DNA from 4 places in the Rhizobium sp. O111 genome. Region 1 is predicted to be linked to each of the others. Evidence: predicted binding sites of a transcription regulator. Region 1 holds the regulator's gene; each other region holds the start of a gene.
What was found. The regulator PhoB, encoded in region 1, activates phosphate uptake and scavenging genes when phosphate is short. The targets are predictions, from matches to a motif close to TGTCATNNANCTGTCAT.

Region 1 (5,516 bases):
GTCGCCGGCCGGAATGGCCAGCAGGTTGGCAGCGCGGATGGCCTGCAGGAGCTCAGCCGACGGAACAGCCGCCTTGACGCCAAGCATCAGGCCTTCGCCCCTGACATCCTCGATCACATCGGGGAAACGATCCTTCAGCGATGCGAGACCCTGGCGGAAGACGAGTGCGACGTCGCTGACGTGCTGCAGGAAGCCTTCCTCGAGGATCACGTCGAGCACGGCATTGCCGACGGCCATGGCGAGCGGGTTGCCGCCATAGGTCGAGCCATGGGTGCCGGCCTTCATGCCGGAGGCAGCTTCAGCAGTTGCCAGGCAGGCGCCGAGTGGGAAACCACCGCCGATGCCCTTGGCGGCGGCGAGAATGTCCGGCGTTACGCCCAACCGCTCATAAGCAAAGAGCTTGCCTGTACGGCCGACGCCGGTCTGAACCTCGTCGAGGATCAGAAGCAGGCCGTTTTCATCGCAAAGCTGACGCAAAGCCTTCATGAACTCCACAGTCGCAGGGCGGATACCGCCCTCGCCCTGTACCGGTTCGATCAGGATACCGGCCGTGGCATCGGTGATGGCGGCGCGAACGGCCTCGATATCACCGAAGGGAACCTGGTCGAAACCGGGCGCCTTGGGGCCGAAGCCTTCCAGATACTTCTCCTGGCCGCCGGCGGCGATCGTCGCCAGCGTGCGACCGTGGAAGGCGCCTTCAAAGGTGATGATGTGGAAGCGCTCGGGATGACCCTTCGAATACTGGTAGCGACGCGCGGTCTTGATCGCGCATTCCAGCGCTTCGGCGCCGGAGTTGGTGAAGAACACCTTATCCGCGAAGGTTGCATCCGTCAGCCGCTTGGCGAGACGCTCCTGACCGGGGATCTCGTAAATGTTGGAAAGGTGCCAGACCTTATCGGCCTGATCCTTCAGTGCTCCGACGACATGCGGGTGGCTATGGCCGACAGAGGTCACGGCAACGCCCGCGCCGAAATCGAGATATCGCTCGCCAGTTTCGGTGATCAGCCACACGCCCTCTCCTCGCTCGAACCGCAGCGGGGCACGAGAGTAGGTATCATAAAGCGGCGCGGCTTCAGCCATGGCGCGATCTCCTGTCATTCGCTCAATAATCGCCCGGACTCCGGCTAAAAAGCGGGTGCCCGGAAATGAAAAATGCCGCCTTTCGGCGGCGAGGGGCACTATTGTCTTTTCGCAGTGCGATGTCAACAAAACTGAGCTTTTGTCGCATGCGTCAAGCAAGCATCAGGGCGCCGGCGAGCTATCAACAGCTAATGTTGCAGAAATGACTCTACCACCCAGCAAGTTGGGGAAAACCGAGAAATCGATTCGCCGCGATTCAACCGACTCTTGTCACGGAGTCGCCCTCACTCTAGGTTAAAACTCAATTACTAGACTGCATGCGGCGGAACTAGTCACCAAAATCGAGCAAGCGTTTCTTGGTCCGGACACGTCCGTGCCATGGGTGAGGGATTCTGCCTACACCAACGCAATAAGGCGGAGACAGGGCATGAACTGGACAGACGAGCGCGTTGAAAGACTGAAGAAGCTTTGGGCCGAAGGCCTGAGCGCCAGCCAGATTGCGGCACAACTTGGCGGTGTAAGCCGCAACGCCGTCATCGGCAAGGTCCACCGTCTGAACCTGCCTGGCCGCGCCAAGGCCGGCGGCACGACGACGGCGACCAGAGCACCGAAGCGCCCGGCGGTTTCGACGCCCCGCCCCGCCAGCAACTTCAATTCCGCACGCATCTCGCCAAGCCGCGCCGTTGCCCGCCCGCAGGGCGCAGTGGCTCTCAAGGAAGAGATGGATATCGATGCGATCGAGGAAGTCCGTTACCGTCCCGCTTCCAACGTTGTCGTTCCGATCTCGCGCCGCCTCGGCCTCACGGAACTGACCGAGCGTACGTGCAAGTGGCCGGTCGGCGATCCGCTGACGGATGACTTCCACTTCTGCGGCTGCGAATCCCCTGACAACTCGCCATACTGCACCTATCACCAGCGCATGGCCTACCAGCCGGTCAACGAGCGCCGCAAGGCAGCCAACCGGGTCGCATGACCCGGAAAGCCGGATAAGGAACAAAAGAAAACGGGCCCTTGCGGGCCCGTTTTTCGTTGGATCGGATGAAATGGAAGCGCCTTACGCTTCCATCGAATAGCCGGCGCCGCGAACGGTGCGGATGACATCTTGCATGTTCGAGAAGTTGAGCGCCTTGCGCAGGCGGCCGACGTGTACGTCGACGGTGCGTTCGTCGACATAGATGTCATGGCCCCAGACGCCATCGAGCAGCTGCGAGCGGGAGAAGACACGGCCGGGCGACGACATCAGGAATTCCAGAAGGCGGAATTCGGTCGGTCCCAGGCGGACTTCGCGGCTCTTGCGGTGAACGCGGTGGGTTTCGCGATCGAGCTCGATATCGCCGCACTTCAGCAGCGAGGAGAGCACTTCCGGCTTGGCGCGGCGCAGCATCGCCTTGACGCGGGCGACGAGCTCAGGCGTCGAGAACGGCTTGACGACATAGTCGTCGGCGCCGGTCGACAGGCCGCGAACACGTTCGCTTTCCTCGCCACGGGCGGTCAGCATGATGATCGGCAGGCGCTCGGTCTCCGGGCGCATGCGCAGGCGACGGCACAGCTCGATGCCGGAAACGCCGGGCAGCATCCAATCGAGGATCAACAGGTCGGGCGTGCGTTCCTGCAGCCGGATTTCGGCCTCGTCACCGCGAAGGATGGTATCGACTTCGAAGCCTTCGGCCTCGAGGTTATAGCGAAGAAGCACGCTCAGTGCTTCTTCGTCTTCAACGACTGCTACTCTTGGGATCATTCGTCTCGGTCTCCTGGGGGCGTGGGTCCGGAACGCTTATTCCGTGACCGCGCCGACGGTGTTGGCGGTGTCGTCCTTCGGACGCTCGCCTTCCGGCTGGGCGCCGGTAGCCATGTAGTAGATGGTCTCTGCGATGTTGGTGGCGTGGTCGCCGATGCGCTCGATGTTCTTGGCGCAGAAGAGAAGATGCGTGCAGCTGGTGATGTTGCGCGGATCTTCCATCATGTAGGTCAGCATCTCGCGGAACAGCGAGGTGTACATCGCGTCGATTTCCTCGTCGCGCTCGCGGATCGACTTGGCGCGGTCGGCAACGCGGCTGGTGTAGACGTCGAGAACTTCCTTGAGCTGGACAAGCGCCAGTTCGGAAAGATGCTCGAGGCCACGAGCGAGCTTGCGCGGAACGCCCGTGCTCTGGACAGCGATGACGCGCTTGGCAGTGTTCTTGCCGAGATCGCCGACGCGCTCGAGATCGGCCGCGATGCGGATCGAGCCCATGATTTCGCGAAGGTCGGCGGCCATCGGCTGGCGGCGGGCGATGGTGATGATCGCCTTTTCGCCGATCTCGCGCTCGGCGTGATCGAGGATCACGTCGTCGGAGATGACCTTCTGGGCGAGCGAAGTGTCGCCGTTGACGAGCGCGCGAACAGCGTCGCCGACCATCTGTTCCGCGAGGCCGCCCATTTCGGAGATGCGGCGCGTCAGGAACTTGAGATCATCGTCATAGGCGGAATAGATATGTGTCGATGCCATGGGGCTTATCCTTGAATGTCCTGAGGTTTACCGGTTTCGGAGATCAGCCGAAGCGGCCCATGATGTAATCCTGGGTGCGCGGATCATCCGGGTTGGTGAACATCTTGTCGGTATCGTTCTCCTCGACGAGGTTGCCGAGGTGGAACATGGCGGTGCGCTGCGAAACGCGTGCTGCCTGCTGCATCGAGTGCGTGACGATGACGATCGTGTAGGCTTCGCGCAGCTCGTGGATGAGCTCCTCGACCTTGGCGGTCGCGATCGGGTCAAGCGCTGAGCAGGGCTCGTCCATGAGGATGACTTCGGGGCTGACAGCAATCGCGCGGGCGATGCACAGACGCTGCTGCTGACCACCCGACAGGCCGGTGCCGCCTTCATGCACGCGGTCCTTGACCTCGTTCCACAGGCCGGCGCGCTGCAGGCTCTGCTCGACGATGACGTCCATGTCGGCCTTCGCCTTGGCGAGACCGTGGATGCGCGGGCCGTAGGCGACGTTTTCGTAGATCGACTTCGGGAACGGGTTCGGCTTCTGGAACACCATGCCAACGCGGGCGCGCAGCTCAACGACGTCGATATCCGGATCGTAGATATCATCGCCATCGAGCGTGATCTTGCCGGTAACGCGGCAGTTGTCGATCGTGTCGTTCATGCGGTTCAGGCTGCGCAGGAAGGTGGACTTGCCGCAGCCCGACGGACCGATGAGAGCCGTCACGGTGTTTTCGCGGATGTTCAGCTTCACGTCGAAAAGCGCACGCTTCTCGCCGTAGTAAACCGAGACGTCCTGGCCGATCATTTTATACGGAATGGTATTCATCTTCTGGTCTAGCGCCTTCTCAACTGCGGCTTCCGTCAACATGTTCATGATGTTTACTCCGTTTACCAGCGGCGCTCAAAGCGACGACGCAAGAGGATGGCTCCGAGGTTCATGACGATCAGGAACAGGAGCAGGACGATGATGGCGCCGGACGTGCGCTCGACAAAGGCGCGTTCGGCTTCGTTTGCCCACATGTAAACCTGCACCGGCAGAGCCGTGGAGGGATCCATCGGGGTGGCAGGCGCATTGGCGACGAAGGCGACCATGCCGATCAGGAGCAGCGGCGCGGTTTCACCGAGCGCGTGCGCCAGACCAATGATGGTGCCGGTCAGGATGCCAGGCATTGCCAGCGGCAGGACGTGGTGGAACACCATCTGCATCTTCGAAGCGCCGAGACCAAGAGCGGCTGCGCGGATCGAAGGGGGCACGGCGCGCAGTGCCGCGCGGGTGGCGATGATGATCGTCGGCAGCGTCATCAGCGTCAGCACCAGGCCACCGACCAGCGACGCGGAGCGCGGCAGGCCTGCGAAGTTGATGAAGACGGCGAGACCGAGCAGACCGTAGACGATCGACGGAACGGCCGCGAGGTTGTTGATGTTGACCTCGATCAGGTCGGTCAGCTTGTTCTTCGGCGCGAACTCTTCGAGGTAGATCGAAGCGGCGACACCGATCGGCAGCGACAGGGCAAGAACGATCAGCATCAGGTAGAGCGAGCCGATGAGGGCGACGCCGAGACCTGCGGCTTCCGGACGGCTGGAATTGCCGTTGACGAAGAGGCCGGTGTTGAACTCCTTGTGGAGCGTGCCGCTGGCGGCCATCTGCTGCATCCAGCCAACCTGGCGGTCGTTGACCTTGCGGTTCTTCTCGTCAACCGTCAGGTCGATCTGGCCCTTGTTGGCCGAGTCGACGTTGGCGTCGGCGAGAAGCGTGACGTTGACCGTCTTGCCGATGAGCGACGGATCGGCAACGACCATGTCGCGGAGCACGATCGGCGCGCCCTTGGAGATCATCGCGGTGGCGTCACGCGTTTCCGGACGGCTCTGGGCGTTGATGCCGAGCGTCTTGACCATGGCGTCGCGGATGAGCACCGGATAGTTGGCGGCGATCAGCACCGACGGGTCGGTGGCGCGCTTGTTG
Region 2 (5,516 bases), 1.1 Mb from region 1:
GCGCCCGGCTTGGCGTTCGCGCCCGCGCGGAAAGCGTCCGCCTCGTCCCATTTCGCGGCGATCTTCGGTTCAACGGCTGCGGAATCGTAGGTCTTTTCGAGCATTTTTGGACCAAATCTGGAGGTTTTCTGGATGCGGGTTGTAAATAGGATGCCCGCCAGCAAGTCAATAAAAAAGCCGCCCCGAGGACCGGAGCGGCTCTTTGTAAAAAGCGACGGATCCGATCAGCGGCGCGGGCCGCGCGCCACACGCTCGATCTCTTCGCGCACGAGGCGCTCGACCAGGGTCGGCAGGTTGTCGTCGAGCCAGTCGCGCAGCATCGGGCGCAGCATGTCCTCGGCGATCTCGTCCAGCGAGCGGCGCTCGGCGCCATCGATGGCGGCGGCCAGTTCCTCGAAGGAGCGGGCGATCTGCAGGCCGGCATCCTGCGACAGCAGCGACTGCTGGGTTTCGTCCATCAGGCTCGGCAGAAGTCGATCCGACAGCGGCGCGGAAACCGGCTCGGCGTAGAGCGGCTGTGCTGCGATCGGCGCGGCAGACATGGGCGAAGCAGCCATTGGCGGAGCGATGGCGACCTGCTCCTGAACCGGCGCTGCCGCGAGCTGAACGGTTTCGGTTTCTGCGACCGGCTGCTGAGGAGGCATTTCGAACGCCATTGCGGCCGGTTCTTCGACCAGCACGGGCTCGGGTGCGCGCTGAGCCGCCGGAGCAGCCTGCTGCATCACCGGGTGCTCCTCGACTGCCTGCTGCGGCTGCGCTTCCATGACGGGAGCCGGTGCGACAGGCGCCGGCTGCTGGCGGAACTCGAGAGGCGGTTCGCGCTGCGGCTGAAGCGTGTTGCGCTCGGAGGCCGCGCGAACGCGGGCGGCGACATCGGCGAGCGACATGGCGGCGCGCGGCGCTTCCTGCGCGGGTGCGGAGCCTGCGGAGTTGGCAGCGACGAAGCGCGGATCGGTCTGCTGCGGTGCGGGATCGGGGAATTCCACGCCGGCATAGGCCTGATCAACAGTCAGATGAATATCGGAGCCGTGATCGTCTTCATCATCACCGTAAACAGGCGGCAGCGATGAGGAGAGTGCCCTGCCCGCGCCCGGCTCATTGCTTTCGATGATCTGGCGGATCGACGCCAGGATTTCTTCCATGGACGGTTCACGCGCTACGCTTGGCTGAGCCATATCTATCCCCGTTATTCTCAAACAACGACCGGATTGCGAGGTGTCGGCATCCGAATCACCCAGACTGTAGGATAGCCGATCGGGGAAAAAAATCATCGCGAATCAAATGACTGCCGCTTTGCACAGTTTTCTGGAAGGTCAACCGCCTTGCACAGTGCTGACCTCAAACAGAAACGGGCGCCAGTGGCGCCCGCATCATCGAAAACCCACGTCGCGCGTCGCTCAGAACACGAATTCGCGTGCTTTGGCGAAGGCCGGCAGCGGCTTGACGGAAGCGTTGAAGAAGACGTTTTCGGAGACCGCGCCGCGCTCGCTGACGAACACCGTCGCACGCGCCGAGCCGCCATATCCCTTGATGGTGACAAGGCGACCGCCTTCACGCAGCTGCGAGAAGAGCGAAGCCGGAACTTCTTCCACCGCGCCGTTGACGAAGATCAGGTCGTAGGGCGCGCCCTTGGCGCTGCCGGCTTCCAGCGATCCCGTGACGACGAAAACGTTGGCGTAATCGGCGAGGTTTGCCGTTGCCTCAGCGGCAAGCGCTTCGTCTTCTTCGAGAGCGACGACCGAACCGGCGAGCTTGGAGAAGAGCGCGGAGACATAACCCGTGCCGCAGCCGACATCGAGAACGACATCATCCTTGGTCACGGCTGCAAGCTGCAGCAGCTTGGCGAGCGGCGACGGCTGCATCAGAAAACGCGCCGGCTTGCCCGCGGCCGCCGGACAGATTTCGACGTCGGTGTCGATATAGGAGATCGCCTTGGACTTTTCCGGAACGAAAGCCTCACGCGGCACGGCAAGGAAAGCGGCCTGAACGGAGTGAGAGGTGACATCCGTGGTGCGGATCTGGTTGTCGACCATGTTGGCGCGTGCCGTCTCGAAATTCATAGTGTCCTCTCGCCCAATGAAAAGCGCTTATTGCTCATCCGTGTCTTAATCGCAGGGCAACCGGCTTTCAAGGCTTCCTGAGCGACTGCAGCAAGAATTCGGACATCGTGGCCACTCCCCCTAAGCCTTCGGAAAAATCCATGGAGACGTTCATGAGATTGTGATAATATTGCAACCGGAGGAATAAGGAGGAGAAGATCATGTCAGTCATAGCTGAATATTTCTCGCTGTTCGACTTTTTCATCGTCGCCGCACTGATCGCGATCATGTGCTGCGGCTTGCTCGGAAAAGAGACAGGCTGAGGTTCGAACATCGTCTCCCGCAACCAACACGTTCAGGTGGTCGTCAGCTTTATTAGCGATGACTTTAACCAATAAGAACGATGGCCAGCGGGGTGTCATGTCGAAATCAGCTCTTTTGGGTGGTCTCTTTATTGGAGGCCTATTTGCGATCGTCGTGATGATACCGCTTGTGCATGCGAGTGTGCCTGGCGTTGCGACCAACGGCGTTTCGCCGCTCGTATCGTTGCGGGGCGGGAATTAAGCGGACTGCTGCTGGCTGAACAGCCAAGTCGTGCCGCGACCGACTCGATCATTACATTCAAGCACAGCTCGACGTCCCTCGATGACGAGATTTCTCGCGTGCCAGGGATCGTAATATTTACATCATTTGCCGGTGAGAAAATTGGAGGCCTCGCCCGGAATTGAACCGGGGTACAAGGATTTGCAGTCCTCTGCGTCACCACTCCGCCACGAGGCCTCACAACACTTACGCTTGAAAGCGTGGGCGGCATTTAGAATGAATAGAAATTAAGCGCAAGGGGGTTATTCAAAAACCTACAGGATTTGCGCCGCCAAATTCAACGCGGTCTAAAATGACAAACCTGACCGCCATCGTGGCGATCAGGTTTGTCGTCATTGAAATGCCAGCCTTGGCTTATCACGGACCTACGCACTGACGGCGGGGGCCGTAGTTGGGCTGGTAGGTGTTGTCGGATGCGCGGTACGAGCGGTAGCGGCTGTAGCAATAATCCACATGTGAACCGCCCGAGCGGACGCGCGGCTGCGACGCGATTATGCCACCTATGATCGCCCCTGCTGCCAAGCCACCGATGATGGCGCCGGTGTTGTCATGATGACGATAGTAGCGGTCATCATAACGGCCGTAGTAGTCGCGACCACGGTTGCCGTAGCGGTAGCGATCCCGGTTGCCGTAACAGTTGCGGTAGGGGCCGCATCGATCCCAGTTGGGGCGCCTCACATCCGGAGGCGCGTCGTAGTGCTGCCCCTTGACCTCAAAGGCGGCGGCCGGCGACATGCCTCCCAGAGACGTCATCAGCGCCACGGCGATAATGGCCAGTTTCTTCATTTCAGACCTCACAATCCACAGAGATGCTTCATCCTTGTCCCATGACGAGATAACGCGCATTTCGGCAACTCGTTCCAATCACTTGGTTTTGCTCAGCATTCGCCAGTGAATGCGGCGATTTGGTGTGGGTTAACCCTGCACGCCCGAATGCCCCTCCGGCACTTTCTTTGGTCCGGCCGCTGCTTTATGACACTTTTATGACAACACCCTTTCATGGATGGATACTATGCTGAGCTGGTTTCGGAAACTCATGCCACGCGAAGACCGGTTCTTCGATCTCTTCGCGCAGCACGCGAAAACAGTCGTGGGTGCGGCCGAAGCGCTGAACGAACTGCTTTCCGGAAACGACACCGAGAAGCACTGCGCCCGCATCGTCACGCTTGAGAACGAGGCCGACGATATCACCCGCGATGTTCTGCTCGCCGTTCGCCGCAGCTTCATCACGCCGTTCGACCGCGTCGACATCAAGGACCTCATCCAGTCGATGGATGACGCGATCGACATGATGCACAAGACGGTCAAGACGATCCGCCTGTTCGAGCAGAAGAGCTTCGATCCCGTGATGCAGGAGATGGGCAAGACGATCGTTGAGGCCGCCCATATGATCGCCGAGGCCATCCCGCTGCTCGATCGAATCAACGCCAACGCCCCTCGCCTGACGGCCATCGCCGAAGCGATAACGCGGATCGAGGGACGGTCGGACGAATTGCACGATCAGGGACTGAAGGACCTCTTCCACCGGCACGGCGCCACCAACCCGATGGCCTACATCATCGGCAGCGAGATCTACGGCGAGCTCGAAAAGGTCGTCGACCGCTTCGAGGACGTCGCCAACGAGATCAGTGGCATCGTGATCGAGAACGTCTGATGGACGCCACCCTTGCCTTCCCGCTGCTTGCCGGGCTGATCGCGGTCGCGCTGTTCTTCGACTTTCTGAACGGCCTGCATGATGCCGCGAATTCGATCGCGACGATCGTCTCGACGCGCGTGCTCCGGCCACAGTTCGCCGTCGCCTGGGCGGCCTTCTTCAATTTCATCGCTTTCCTGTTCTTCGGGCTGCATGTCGCCGAGACGCTGGGGACCGGGATCATCGATCCGGCCATCGTCTCGCCGATGGTGATCTTCGCGGCGCTGATGGGCGCGATCATCTGGAATATCGTCACCTGGGTGTTCGGTATCCCGTCGAGTTCGTCGCACGCACTTGTCGGCGGGCTGGTCGGCGCTGGACTCGCCAAGGTCGGTTTCAGCTCGATCGTCTGGAGCGGTCTCTTGAAGACCGCAGGCGCGATCGTCATGTCGCCGATGATCGGCTTCCTGCTGGCGCTGTTTCTCGTGCTCATCGTTTCGTGGCTCTTCGTGCGTCAGACTCCGTTCGCGGTCGACCGCACCTTCCGCATCATGCAGTTCGTCTCGGCGTCGCTCTATTCGCTCGGACACGGCGGCAACGATGCGCAGAAGACCATGGGCATCATCGCCATCCTGCTCTATTCGCAGGGCTATCTCGGCGGCAGCTTCCACGTGCCGCTGTGGGTGGTGCTTTCATGCCAGTCGGCAATGGCGCTCGGCACGCTGTTCGGCGGCTGGCGCATCGTGCATACGATGGGATCGAAGATCACGCGGCTGAACCCGATGCAGGGCTTTTGCGCGGAGACGGGTGGCGCGCTGACGCTGTTCGGCGCCACATGGCTTGGTATCCCCGTCTCGACCACACACACCATCACCGGCGCGATCATCGGCGTCGGCGCGGCGCGGCGGGTGTCTGCCGTGCGCTGGGGCCTTGCGGGCAATATCGTCGTCGCCTGGGTGGTGACGCTGCCGGCCGCCGCATTGATCGCGGCCGCCTTCTACTGGATCGCCGGCCTCTTCGCCTGAGCGATTGATATCAGGAGGCGGAATTCCGCCTCCTGTGCCACCAAACCGAAAATCGTCGTCTCATTCGCCGCGCGACATGCAGGTCGTGTGACAGCACCAGCACGCCGAGCGGAATCATCCAGAAGCCGAGAATCGGAAGAAAGCCGAGACATCCGCCAAAAATCAGCAGTCCGCCGATCAAAAGCCTTGCTATGCGCGACTTCGGCAGCGGAATGC
Region 3 (5,516 bases), 1.4 Mb from region 1:
GAACCGCAAGCCCGGCGAAAAGTCGTCCTGCAGCTGCAATCTGCCCGCCTATTACGAACAGATGCGCCGCAACCAGTCTGTGAGCGCGCCGTCGCCGCAAAGCTCGATCACCACGATCGAAACCCCGAACACCGCCGCCGCCAAGCCCGAAACCCAACCTACGCCACAGCCGCCAGCGCCCCAGTCGCAGATCCCCGATCGCCCCTATGATCCCAGTGCCGGCAAGGTGCGCCAGGTGGGGCCGCAGTTCCTCGCCGGCGATCAAGGGTCGATCGACCTGAAACACCCAGCCATGCCGGGAGCCCAGCCCCAGCAACCGCCGGCGCAGAAGCAATAGCTGGCGTCGTGGGTTACACGCCCTCGCCCCAGCGATCGGTAAACACCAGCTCCTCCAGCGGCAGCCGCTGCCGCCAGCCCTTCACCGCGAGCTCCGGCTCCTCGTAGAGCCGGTCGACATAACCGACACAGAGCCAGGCGACGATCTCGATCCGCTCGGGCACGCCGAGCGCCCGCTTCAGATCCGCCTCGTGGAAGATGCTGACCCAGCCGACGCCGATGCCCTCGGCGCGCGCCGCGAGCCACAAGTTCTGCACCGCGCAGACGGTGGAGTAGGAATCCATCCGCATATTGTGCGTCCGCCCCAGCACCACGTCGCCGCAGCGATCCGGATCGCAGGTCACGCAGATCCCGACGGGTGCCGTGCGAATGCCCTCGAGTTTCAAGGCGCGATATGCCTGCTGCCGCTCGCCGGAAAACATCTCCGCCGCCTCGGCATTCGCCTTGGCGAAGGCCTTCCACACGGTCGATCGGACGGCCCGATCGCGCACCACGATGAAATTCCAAGGCTGCATGAAGCCGACGGACGGCGCGTGATGCGCGGCAGCCAGCAGGCGTCCGATCACGTCATCGGGCACGGCATCCGGTAGGAACTCCGATCGCACGTCGCGTCTGGTCTCGATGGCTCTGTAAACGGCGTCGCGCTCGCTCGCCGAAAAGGCGCCGGCTCTCGCAAGAGAGCCAGATTGGTCTGGTCGCATCGTCAATCCCCAACAACACAACCGGCCGCTGTCCAGGCGGTCAGTCTATGATTGTCGGGCCGGTCTTCTGACTTGGCGTCATCCGTCTGCCACGCCTTCCCGGCAAAGAGCGCCAGTGGCATCAAGCGGCAGACGTCGGCCTTACAGCGTTGGGCACGTTCCGGTCTTGCACCGAATTCCCGATTCTCCCGCAAGCCTGCGGGCACCCGACGCGCCACCTATGCCGACAAACCGCGCACGATGCAATCGCTCAAGCTTCGACCGGGAAATATCGGACATAGGCGAATTCGTCACCATCCGGTGACCAGTTCGGAACATTGATCGACCCCTGCCCACCGAACAGCTCGAACAGCGTCGTCAGGTTGCCGCCGTCCATATCCATGATCCGCATCCGCACATGCTTGTCGCGCGGATGGTCGAACACATCGGGATCGTAGGAAATCAGCACGACTTTGTCGTTCTTCGGAGAGGGATGCGCGAACCAGTTGCCGTAATTGTCGTGCGTCACCTGTTCCACGCCCGTCCCGTCGGGATGGATGCGCCAGATCTGCATCAATCCGGTGCGGCTGGAGTTGAAATAGATCCAGCGCCCGTCGGCCGAATAATCCGGCCCGTCATTGCGGCCCTCGCCATGCGTCAACCGCCGCTCTTCGCCGCCGGTCACGTCGATCGTGTAGATGTCGAACACGTCGCCGCGAATACCGCAATAGGCGAGCTCCTTCCCGTCAGGCGACCAGCCATGCCAGTAGGACGGATGATTGGTGGTCACCAGCTGCGGCGCCCCGCCCTCGATCGGCAGCGTGTAGATCGCCGCTTTGCCGAACTCGATCTTGTCTGTGATCACGATGCGAGTGCCATCGGGTGAAATCCCGTGGTCGTTGTTGCAGGCGGTCGCGAAGCCGCTATCGACCTTCTGCACTTTCGCTGAACCATCGAGCGCCAGCTTGTAGAGCATGCCCTGATCGTTGAGCAGGAGATAGCTGCCGTCAGGAGCGTAATTCGGGGCTTCGACCAGCCTCTCGGTCTGCCAGATCACGCGGGCCTCACCCGTCTTGACGTTGTAGATCTCGACGGAACTGCGCATGCAAACTCTCCTCTGACGCGAACATATCCATGACCTACGACAGCCAAATAAGGCACGCAAGGATCGCCCCCGCGCCGCCATGGCAGGGTCCATCCGGAACACACGCTACATGAGGCAACCGGCTGCCGAAAAGTTTGTGATCAAAAAAGCGTTAAGCCCGCGAAACAACAATGGTTCATCTAGCGTTCATGACGAAGATGTGACAGTTCGGTGACGTTATGATGACACTGGAGTTCCGCCATTGATCGCCCAAGTTTTCAAGTCCGGAGCGGCAATGCGCGAAGCGGCGCTCTATGGTGGCGTCGGCGCGGATACCCGCCCCTCCATCCTGCGCGGCGTAATTGCAGTCGCCCTGACGGCGGTGATGGCGCTGCTTGCAACCTTCTCGGTCGAAGTGATCGCGCGCGGCGGTGCAACCGATGTGGGCGCATTTCTGTCTTCCACGGCCCGTCCAGGCATGACCACGGTCGTGATGCTGACCATCGTTATGCTCTGCGTCGATGCGGTGCTGGGCCGCCGTTTCCTCTCTGCACTGGTCGTGCTGCCGCTCGTCCTCGTCCCGGCGCTCGTCTCCAATCAGAAGCAGCACTACCTCTCCGATCCGCTCTATCCCTCGGACATGCTGTTCGGCCGCCAGATTCTCGAGTTGCTTCCGGTCATGGTCCGCGACCGCCCGATGACGGCTATCGCGGTTGCCGTCGGCATCCTGCTCTCCGTCACTGGCCTCGTGCTGGCATGGCGCTACGCCTGGCGCCGCCTGCCGAAGATGGCGCGCCGCAACCGCATCCGTAATCTCTGCCTGACGGTTCCCGTCATCGCCGCCTTCGGCTCGCTGATGGATTACTCGCAGTATTCCTATATCCGCGACCGCCTGCAGGTGGTGCCGATGATGTGGGACCAGAAGGAGAACTACCGCAGCAACGGCTTCATCCTCGCTTTCATCTTCAACATCCCGATGGCCGACGTCGCCTCGCCCGCCGGCCTCAATGCGCAGGCGCTCGATGCCATCCCGTCGCGCAATTACGGCTATCTCAGCGGCCCGAGCGACAAGCCTGACGTTATCATGCTGATGAGCGAATCCTTCTGGGATCCGACGCGCCTCAAGACGCTGAAATTCTCCGAAGACCCGATGCCGACGATCCGCGCGGCGCAGTCCGGCCATGTCTTCTCGCCCGAGTTCGGCGGCATGACCGCCAATGTCGAGTTCGAGGCGCTGACCGGCTTCTCGAATGCCTTCCTGCCCTATGGCAGCATTCCCTACCAGCAGTATATCCGCAACGACATCCCGTCGCTCGCCACCTTTTTCCGCGGCGAAGGCTATGCGGCCCGTGCGCTGCATCCGTTCAGCGGCTGGTTCTGGAACCGCAACGAGGTCTACAAGGATTTCGGCTTCGAGGAGTTCCGCACCGAAGAAACCATGCCGACCATGGAAAAGCGTGGCATCTTCGCCTCCGACGACAGCCTGATGAAGGAGATCATGCAGGAAGCCGACGGGCTCGACCGGCCCTTCTTCTTCTTCGCGGTCACTCTACAGGGACATGGCCCCTATGAGGCCAACCGCTACGCCAACAACACGGTCGACATCACCGGCAATCTGACCGACGCCGACCGCGCCACGCTCGCTACCTATACGCAGGGCGTCAAGGAGGCCGACGACAGCTTCAAGATGCTGACCGAATGGGCATCCAAGCGTGACCGCGAGACGATCATCGTGCTCTGGGGCGACCACCTGCCGCCGCTCGGCAGCGTCTACACGAACACCGGCTACATGCCCGACCAGGTCGCCACCCGCCGCGCCTCCGTCAGCGTGATGAAGCAGGAGCACGAGACGCCGCTGGTCATTTGGTCGAACCGCAAGGGCGTCAAGCAGAACGTCGGCACCATCAGCCCGTCGCAGCTGCCCTATCACGTGCTGAAATTCGCCGGCTACGAGCACCCCTTCTACACCGGCTTCCTCGGCCGCGTGCAGAAGAAGTACCCGATTGTAGACCGCTATCAGCTGATCACCCGCGACAACACCGCCTCGCCGGACTGGGTTCGCGACGCCAAGACCATCGATCCGCTTGTCCGCGACTACCGCTATCTCCAGCACGATGTGATGTTCGGCAAGGCGCAGACCGTCGAACGCTTCTTCCCGCAGCATTCCTGGCTGCGCGCCGAGGGCTCCTGAGCACGGCAGACATGCACGTTGCCGCATTGCATTCCTGGCGCAGAACGGAATACTCCCCGCCAACATAAGTTGATCGGGAGTCGCGCCATGAACAATCTCTCCAGTTTCGTCCACCTGCATTTCGACAAGTCCGCCAACGAGCTCGGCGATATCGAAAAGCGGGTGCTGGAAAAGGCGCATGCGCGCAAGATCATCTCGACGGATATCAATGCCGCGCTGAAAGCCGAATCGTCCTTCGGCGAGCGGATGGCGGATAGCATTGCCCGCGTCGGTGGCTCCTGGACCTTCATCACCACCTTCCTGGTCTTCCTGGCCGTCTGGTGCGTCATCAACACCATCATCCTTTCGACGCGCGCCTTCGACCCCTACCCCTTCATCTTCCTCAACCTCGTCCTCTCCATGGTCGCCGCCATCCAGGCGCCGATTATCATGATGTCGCAGAACAGGCAGGCCGAGCGCGATCGCTTCGAGGCTGCCAAGGACTATGAAGTCAACCTGAAGGCCGAGCTGGAAGTGCTGTCTCTGCACCAGAAGATCGACATGCAGGTGATGACCGAGATCGCCGCGCTGCGCGAGGATATCGCGAGATTGACCCAGAAGCTCGGCAACTGATCCCAGGCCGGCGAAAAGATTAGCCGGCCACAGTAATAGCGCGCCATTTCCGTACACCCTGATATCTTGCGGGTACACGCATGGGGTTTATTAGGTAAGCAAAAATTAATACGGTTAAATGTATCCTTCGGTTGTCTTCGCTGCGGCGTTGGCCATTGCAAGGAGTGCAGTGCATGAGAAATGCCCGACGTCTTCTCGCCAACCGGCAGGGTGCGGCCGCGATAGAGTTCGCAATCGTTGCACCGGTCTTCCTGCTCGTTCTTCTCACCCTGATCGCCTACGGCATCTACCTGAGCGCCGCGCATGCGCTGCAGCAGCTGACGGCGGATGCCGCACGCACGGCGGTGGCCGGCCTTTCCGAGCAGGAACGCGCCCAGCTCGTCAACAATTACATCGCGCTCTCGACCCTCAACGACCCACTGATCGACCGCAAGAAACTCCAGGTCACCGTCGCCACCGACCCCACGAACGCCAACCAGTTCACGGTCACGACGGAGTATGACGCCAGCGCCCTACCGATCTGGAATCTCTACACATTTCCGCTTCCGGACACCAAGATCCGCCGCTTCGCCACGATCCGCATGGGTGGTATATGAAAGCAGGCATGAGGCGA
Region 4 (5,516 bases), 2.0 Mb from region 1:
TGATCTCGGAGCGCACGGTCTCGGGATCGGGGCGCGTGCGGCAGGTCTTCGATTCACCGTTCCACTCGACATCGAGCACCGGCGGCAGCTTCATGGATTCCTTCGGCACGTTGCTGATGAACCAGTCCGCCTGCTCGTCGGCGGACGAGCAGAAATAGTAGAAGTGATAGGGGGCGTGCGGAATGCCGACCTGGCGGGCTTCCTGCCAGTATTCGCTGAAGCGCGGATCGATGCGGTCCTTGCCTTCGGTCGCCTTGATGAAGGCGAAGTCGACGCCCGACTTGCGCACCGTCTGCCAGTCGATATCGCCCTGCCACTTGGAGATGTCGATACCGTGGATGGCGTTTTGCTGCGGATGCTTAGGCCCGAAATCCTGCGGATCGGTGTCCTGGAAGCGCATCTTCGGCTTTATCGAGGCGGTGGAGAGATAGTCATAGCCCGAGGAGGTGCAGCCAGCGAGCATGAGGGCAAGGGGCAATACGCATAACAGAAGCCGGCGCATGGATGTTCCGTCGTGAACCGAATGATCTTTTTGCCCCACAGCCTGACCTTCGAATTGACGCGTCCAGCGCTTAGATGCCCTCTCTATTCACCATATCAACGTAAAAAATCGGTTAGTTTCAAGCTAAATATTAGCGGCCTTAATTATTATCGCGCGCCAGGCATAACCGCCGCCGATCGTCTTGAAGATCAGCTGGGCATTTTCCTGTTCAGCCTTGGCCTGCAGGACCTCTCGCAGCGTCGCGCGCGGCGTGACGTGGAACTTGTCGAGCCAGGAGCGCAGCAGGGCGCGGAACCAGCCGGGCAAGCCTTCCTGTTGGCCGAAATCGACGATGTGCAATTGGCCGCCGGGGGCAAGCGCCGCGAGCGATGCGTCGATCGCGCGCTCCCAATCGGGGATCATCGACAGCGCGTAGGAGATCATCACCCGGTCGAAACCATCGACGCCGAAATCGCGGGCGTCAAAGGCCGTGGCGTCGGCGACGCGGAAATCGGCTGAGGTGTTCAGACCCGCAAAGGTCTTGCGGGCCGAGATAAGCATTTCCTGCGAGATGTCGAGGCCGTAGAGCCTGGCCTGAGGATAGTGCCGGTGGGCCAGCGCGAGATTGCGGCCGGTGCCGCAGCCGACCTCGAGCAGCGTGGCGCCCTGCTCAATGTCGAGATTGCGGATCGTCTGGTCGCGGCCAAGGAGATAGTATTTGCGCGTCAGGTCATAGATATGGCGCTGGTAGCGATACATGCCGTCCATCAGGTCGGCATGTTTCTCAGAGGGGGCGTCCACCGGGCTCATATCTGTCTGGCTCATGGCTTCTTCACATAGATGTGGAAGCCGCCGTAGATCGCCGAGCGGTCGAGCGCGGTCAGTTCGAGCGAGCGGTCCTCGAGATATGTCCACTGGTCGCGGATGGCGGGCGAGAGACGGCCTTCGATGATGCTCTTTTCGGCGGCGGTGCGGAAGATGACGCGGGCGCCGTCGCGGGCGGTGCGCGAAATTTCCGACCAGACGTCGTTCAGCTGCTGGTCCGTCATCCAGTCCTGCGCGTCGAGCAGGATGTAGCGGTCGCGCGAGGCGGCCGGCTCGCCGGCCAGCAGTTCGGTGAAGCTTGCGTGATGGACGCTGACGCGGTCGACATTGGCGCGGATCGCCTCGTAGTGCTCCGCCTTCAGGTAGGTCGGCAGCGGACCTTCGCCTTCATCGGCATAGCGGCGGGCGAAGGCCTGCCAGGCGAAGTAGTTTTCCTGCATGGGGAAATGACAGGTGAGCTTTTCCAGGCGGTGGCGCAGAACCGGCGCGATCGAATTGTCGGCGGCGAGGCTTGCGAGCTCGTCATACTGCTGTGGCGGAATGCCGAGGCCGAAGAGCGAGCTCTTGCGGCTGGTGATCCAGCGCACGACAGGCTTTTCGAACAGAGGCGCGATCTTCTCGTCGAAGAGCTGGCGCTGTTCTTCCATCGTCTTCGCCTTGGCGACGCCGGTGAGGTCGATGCCGTGGACGCGGGCGAGAAGGTGGGCGGCGCCGATGAAGCGGCCGAGCAGGCCCGTCTTGTAGATGTTGCGATCGAAGACCGTGATGCGGCGGCGGCCGAACTTGCGGCCGTTCCAGTAGTTGCTCGTGGCCTCATCCAGATTGGCCGAGAGGAAGCGATCGAAGGCCTGGCTGTTTGCGGACTGGTTCGGTCTTGCCAGGAAGCGAACGAGATCGGCATGGGCGGGAAGGTGGCGGAAGGCGCCAAGCTTCAGCTTGTTCAGCGCGATATGATGCGGGTTGAGGTCGACGACGTCGATCGAGGCCGGGCTCTGCGAGAGATAGGCGAGCATGTTGCAGCCGCCGGAGCCGATGGTGACGATGCGGTGATGAGGCTCGAGCTCCATCGCCTTCATGTCGAGATCGGGATCTTCCCAGATCTGCGGATAGACGAGGCCGGAAAAGAGCAGCCCGAAAAGACGTTCGGACAGACCCTCTTTCGAAAAGGCCTTGTGGCGGAGAAGAGCTGCCTTGAGTTTCCGGTTCTTGCGGAAGCCGGCATCCGGGGCAAATTCCGTCATAAGTGAGTCTCTCAACATTTAGCGTTCAGGGCGTTTAACGCGGCGGCGCTACAGTTTGATGACGTTGCCTGTGGGCGGCCTGGCTGCGGGCGCCTCGCGCAATTGGGAACGGCCGGGACTTGACGGGGCTTTCTAAACGACAATTTTCCTGCTTCTCTATCGGTTCGGAGGGGCGCTTATGGGACGTGTTCTGCGTATCTTGAAGGCGGCGGCTGCAGGCGTTGCCGTCATCGTCGTTGCGGGTGCTGCCTGGCTTTATGTCAGGCCGCCGGAGCTGCTGAGGATCGGCGACGGCTATGCCGCGAAGATCGTCTGCTCGAATGTCTTCCTGGCCGGGCGCGACGCAAACACCGTGCTTGCCGAAGATGTCCAGGCGCCCGGAAATCCCCTGCTGAGGCTGATTCGCGTGCATGTCGATGAGGCCGGCAAGCAAGTGACGGCGCGCATCCTCGGGCTGTTTGCCGCCAATTATGCGATCTACCGCGATGGTCTCGGCTGCACGGCCGTGCCGGATGGCGATTTCGCCGCCGCGAGAAAGGCGGTGCCCGAGCCCGTCGTCACGAAGCCTTCTGAAGACGCCCCCGTGCTGCCGATCGAAAACGATGCGGCGATCTCAGCGCTGCTCGCCGACCCCCGTTTGACCGGTGAAAACATGCGTGCGGTTGTCGTCGTCCATGATGGCAAGATCGTCGCCGAAAGCTACGGCAAGGGCTTTGGTCCGCAAACGCCATTGATCGGCTGGTCGATGACCAAGACGGTCAATGCCGCGCTCGTCGGCCGGTTGATGCTCGACGGCAAGATCGATGCCGGTGATGCTGGGCTGTTCCCGCAATGGCGCGACGACAAGCGGTCGCAGATCACCCTTGGGCAGCTGCTTGGGATGGAGAGCGGCCTCAGGTTCAACGAGAACTACGGCACGGTGGCTGACGTCACCCGGATGCTCTATCTCGACGCGGACCAGACGGCGCTGCCGGCAAGCCTTGATCTCGACGAGGATCCCGGCACGCAGTTCAATTATTCCAGCGGAACATCCGTGTTGATCTCCCGCATCTGGATGGATCGCTTGGGCAACGAGAAGCAGGCGATCGATTATCCGAGGACGGCCCTATTCGATCCGCTCGGCATGTCGAGCGCGGTGTTCGAGGTCGATGCGCGCGGAACTTTCGCCGGTAGCTCCTATCTCTATGCTACGGCGCGCGATTGGGTGCGGTTCGGGCAGTTCCTGTTGCAGGATGGCGTCTGGAACGGTGAGCGGCTGCTGCCCGAGAGCTTCATGAGCATGATGCGCACGCCGACGGCATCCTCCGGCGGCATGTATTCGCATGGCCAAGCCTGGCTTCGTCCGCCCGGCAGCGGTAGGAGCGGGGAGACCGGCATTCCGGACGACGCCTTCTGGCTGGAAGGACATGACGGGCAGAGCATGGTAATCGTGCCGTCGGCCAGTCTCGTCATGGTCAGGCTCGGGCTGACACCGAGCTGGCTCAGATACCGGCCGGAAATTCTGCTGAACGAGATACTGGCGACGCTGCCGCCGCCGACCCGATCGGCGTCTGCCGATCCCGCGCAATAGAGCCTTTGGGGCTGTAGGGCTTAGTAGTTGCCGTGGGCGATGTCGTCCATGCCCTTGCGCTTGGCGTCGTAGTAGTAGCCGCGGGCATAGAGCCTGACGGCGTTGTCTTCGCTGTTGTCGGACACCAGCCATGCGCCGCGGAGATACTTCGCGGCATATTTGATGTTGGTTTCGGCGTCGAACAAGCCTTCAGGCTGGCCGTCGTAACCCATCGACTTGGCGGTGTTGTACTTGATCTGCATCAGGCCGAAGTAACCGCGCTTGTTGTAGGCCTTCGGGTTGTACCGGCTTTCGCGATGAACGACGCGGTGAAGCAGCGTGGCGGGCACTTTGTAAATCTGCGAATACTTTTCGATGATCTTGGTGATCGCGCTCTTTTCGACCGTCGGCGCGCCATCGTCGTCGCTGTCATTGTCGCCGAACATGGGCGGCGCGGTCGGCGGGTCCATCGGGCCCGATGTGTCGAAGCCGTAGTCCATCATCGAATGCGGCGTGGTGTCGATCGCCGAAAGGGCGGCAATGGCATTGTTCTGCGGGCTGGCGGCGAAAGCGAGTTCGGTCGACGGAGCACCCGGTCGCGGTGTCGGCACCACGGACTGGATCGCGGTCATTTCAGGTGTCAGCGGGATCTGGCCATAAGCGGCGGGCTGCAACTGCGCGGTCTGCTGAGCCGAATCGACTGCCGGCATGGCGGCGGTTGCCACGGACGCAGCGGTCTGGTCGCCGCCGATCTGAGTACCAGGTGTGCCTTCGCCTGCTGGAATGGCCGCGAACATCGCGTCTTCGCCGGGCTTTGGCGTTGGGACGACGACCTGCTCGGCCATCAAATCTGCCTGGGATGTGTATTCGACGCTCGAGCAGCCAGCAGCAACGCAGCACAGCATCGTGGATACGATGAGATTGCGTTTAAAGCCGGAAAAACCGATCGCTGCCATACTCTCACTCTCGTGAAAACGCGCCACCCCGGCAGCGTCAAAAGTTACCAAAAACCTTAAGCCCTGAATTGCCAATTAACCTATTCGTTGCTTTGCGGCAACCCACGGAAAATTTCTTGAGCTTTTCGCGGTCGGTAACCTGAGATTTTCAGGCAGCGATGCGGCGATATCCGGCGGTCACGGCGCCGGCTGCAATCAGCAATGTGCCGCCCGTGCGATTGACCGCGCGCTGCACGGCAGCCTTGCGAATCAGGCCCCGCGCGGCGTGCGCGGCAAGCGCGTAAGTGGAGGCGTTGATGGTCGCGAGCACCAGGAAGGTGGCTTCCATGATCAGCATCTGGCCGAAGAACGGAAGTGCCGGGTTGAGGAACTGCGGTACGAAGGCGACGAAGAACACGATGCTCTTCGGGTTGAGCGCGGTCACCACATAGGCGTGGAGGAAGATCTTCAGCGATTTTTCCTCA

Region 2: the regulator PhoB is predicted to act here: its motif matches at 3,615-3,631, upstream of ACVTFQ_RS06515 (DUF47 family protein).
Region 3: the regulator PhoB is predicted to act here: its motif matches at 2,321-2,337, upstream of ACVTFQ_RS07780 (LTA synthase family protein).
Region 4: the regulator PhoB is predicted to act here: its motif matches at 2,595-2,611, upstream of ACVTFQ_RS10805 (BtaA family protein).

Annotation. Positions count from the first base shown of each region.
Region 1 covers NZ_JBSHXL010000001.1:140,825-146,340, reverse strand. Annotated here, with positions in the region: gene ACVTFQ_RS00725 (aspartate aminotransferase family protein) at 1-1,080, opposite strand, end outside; gene ACVTFQ_RS00720 (GcrA family cell cycle regulator) at 1,508-2,053, shown strand; gene phoB (phosphate regulon transcriptional regulator PhoB) at 2,135-2,818, opposite strand; gene phoU (phosphate signaling complex protein PhoU) at 2,855-3,568, opposite strand; gene pstB (phosphate ABC transporter ATP-binding protein PstB) at 3,612-4,427, opposite strand; gene pstA (phosphate ABC transporter permease PstA) at 4,442-5,516, opposite strand, start outside.
Region 2 covers NZ_JBSHXL010000001.1:1,262,969-1,268,484, reverse strand. Annotated here, with positions in the region: gene ACVTFQ_RS06540 (valine--tRNA ligase) at 1-104, opposite strand, end outside; gene ACVTFQ_RS06535 (DUF2497 domain-containing protein) at 225-1,175, opposite strand; gene ACVTFQ_RS06530 (protein-L-isoaspartate O-methyltransferase family protein) at 1,398-2,060, opposite strand; tRNA gene ACVTFQ_RS06525 (tRNA-Cys) at 2,746-2,819, opposite strand; gene ACVTFQ_RS06520 (BA14K family protein) at 3,000-3,428, opposite strand; gene ACVTFQ_RS06515 (DUF47 family protein) at 3,655-4,296, shown strand; gene ACVTFQ_RS06510 (inorganic phosphate transporter) at 4,296-5,300, shown strand; gene ACVTFQ_RS06505 (hypothetical protein) at 5,311-5,516, opposite strand, start outside.
Region 3 covers NZ_JBSHXL010000001.1:1,518,023-1,523,538, forward strand. Annotated here, with positions in the region: gene ACVTFQ_RS07765 (DUF2865 domain-containing protein) at 1-337, shown strand, start outside; gene bluB (5,6-dimethylbenzimidazole synthase) at 351-1,037, opposite strand; cobalamin riboswitch at 1,078-1,262, opposite strand; gene ACVTFQ_RS07775 (TolB family protein) at 1,288-2,121, opposite strand; gene ACVTFQ_RS07780 (LTA synthase family protein) at 2,396-4,291, shown strand; gene ACVTFQ_RS07785 (DUF1003 domain-containing protein) at 4,379-4,903, shown strand; gene ACVTFQ_RS07790 (TadE/TadG family type IV pilus assembly protein) at 5,077-5,499, shown strand; gene ACVTFQ_RS07795 (pilus assembly protein TadG-related protein) at 5,508-5,516, shown strand, end outside.
Region 4 covers NZ_JBSHXL010000001.1:2,106,510-2,112,025, reverse strand. Annotated here, with positions in the region: gene ACVTFQ_RS10815 (glycoside hydrolase family 25 protein) at 1-502, opposite strand, end outside; gene ACVTFQ_RS10810 (class I SAM-dependent methyltransferase) at 626-1,306, opposite strand; gene ACVTFQ_RS10805 (BtaA family protein) at 1,303-2,547, opposite strand; gene ACVTFQ_RS10800 (serine hydrolase domain-containing protein) at 2,726-4,117, shown strand; gene ACVTFQ_RS10795 (transglycosylase SLT domain-containing protein) at 4,138-5,052, opposite strand; gene ACVTFQ_RS10790 (LysE family translocator) at 5,201-5,516, opposite strand, start outside.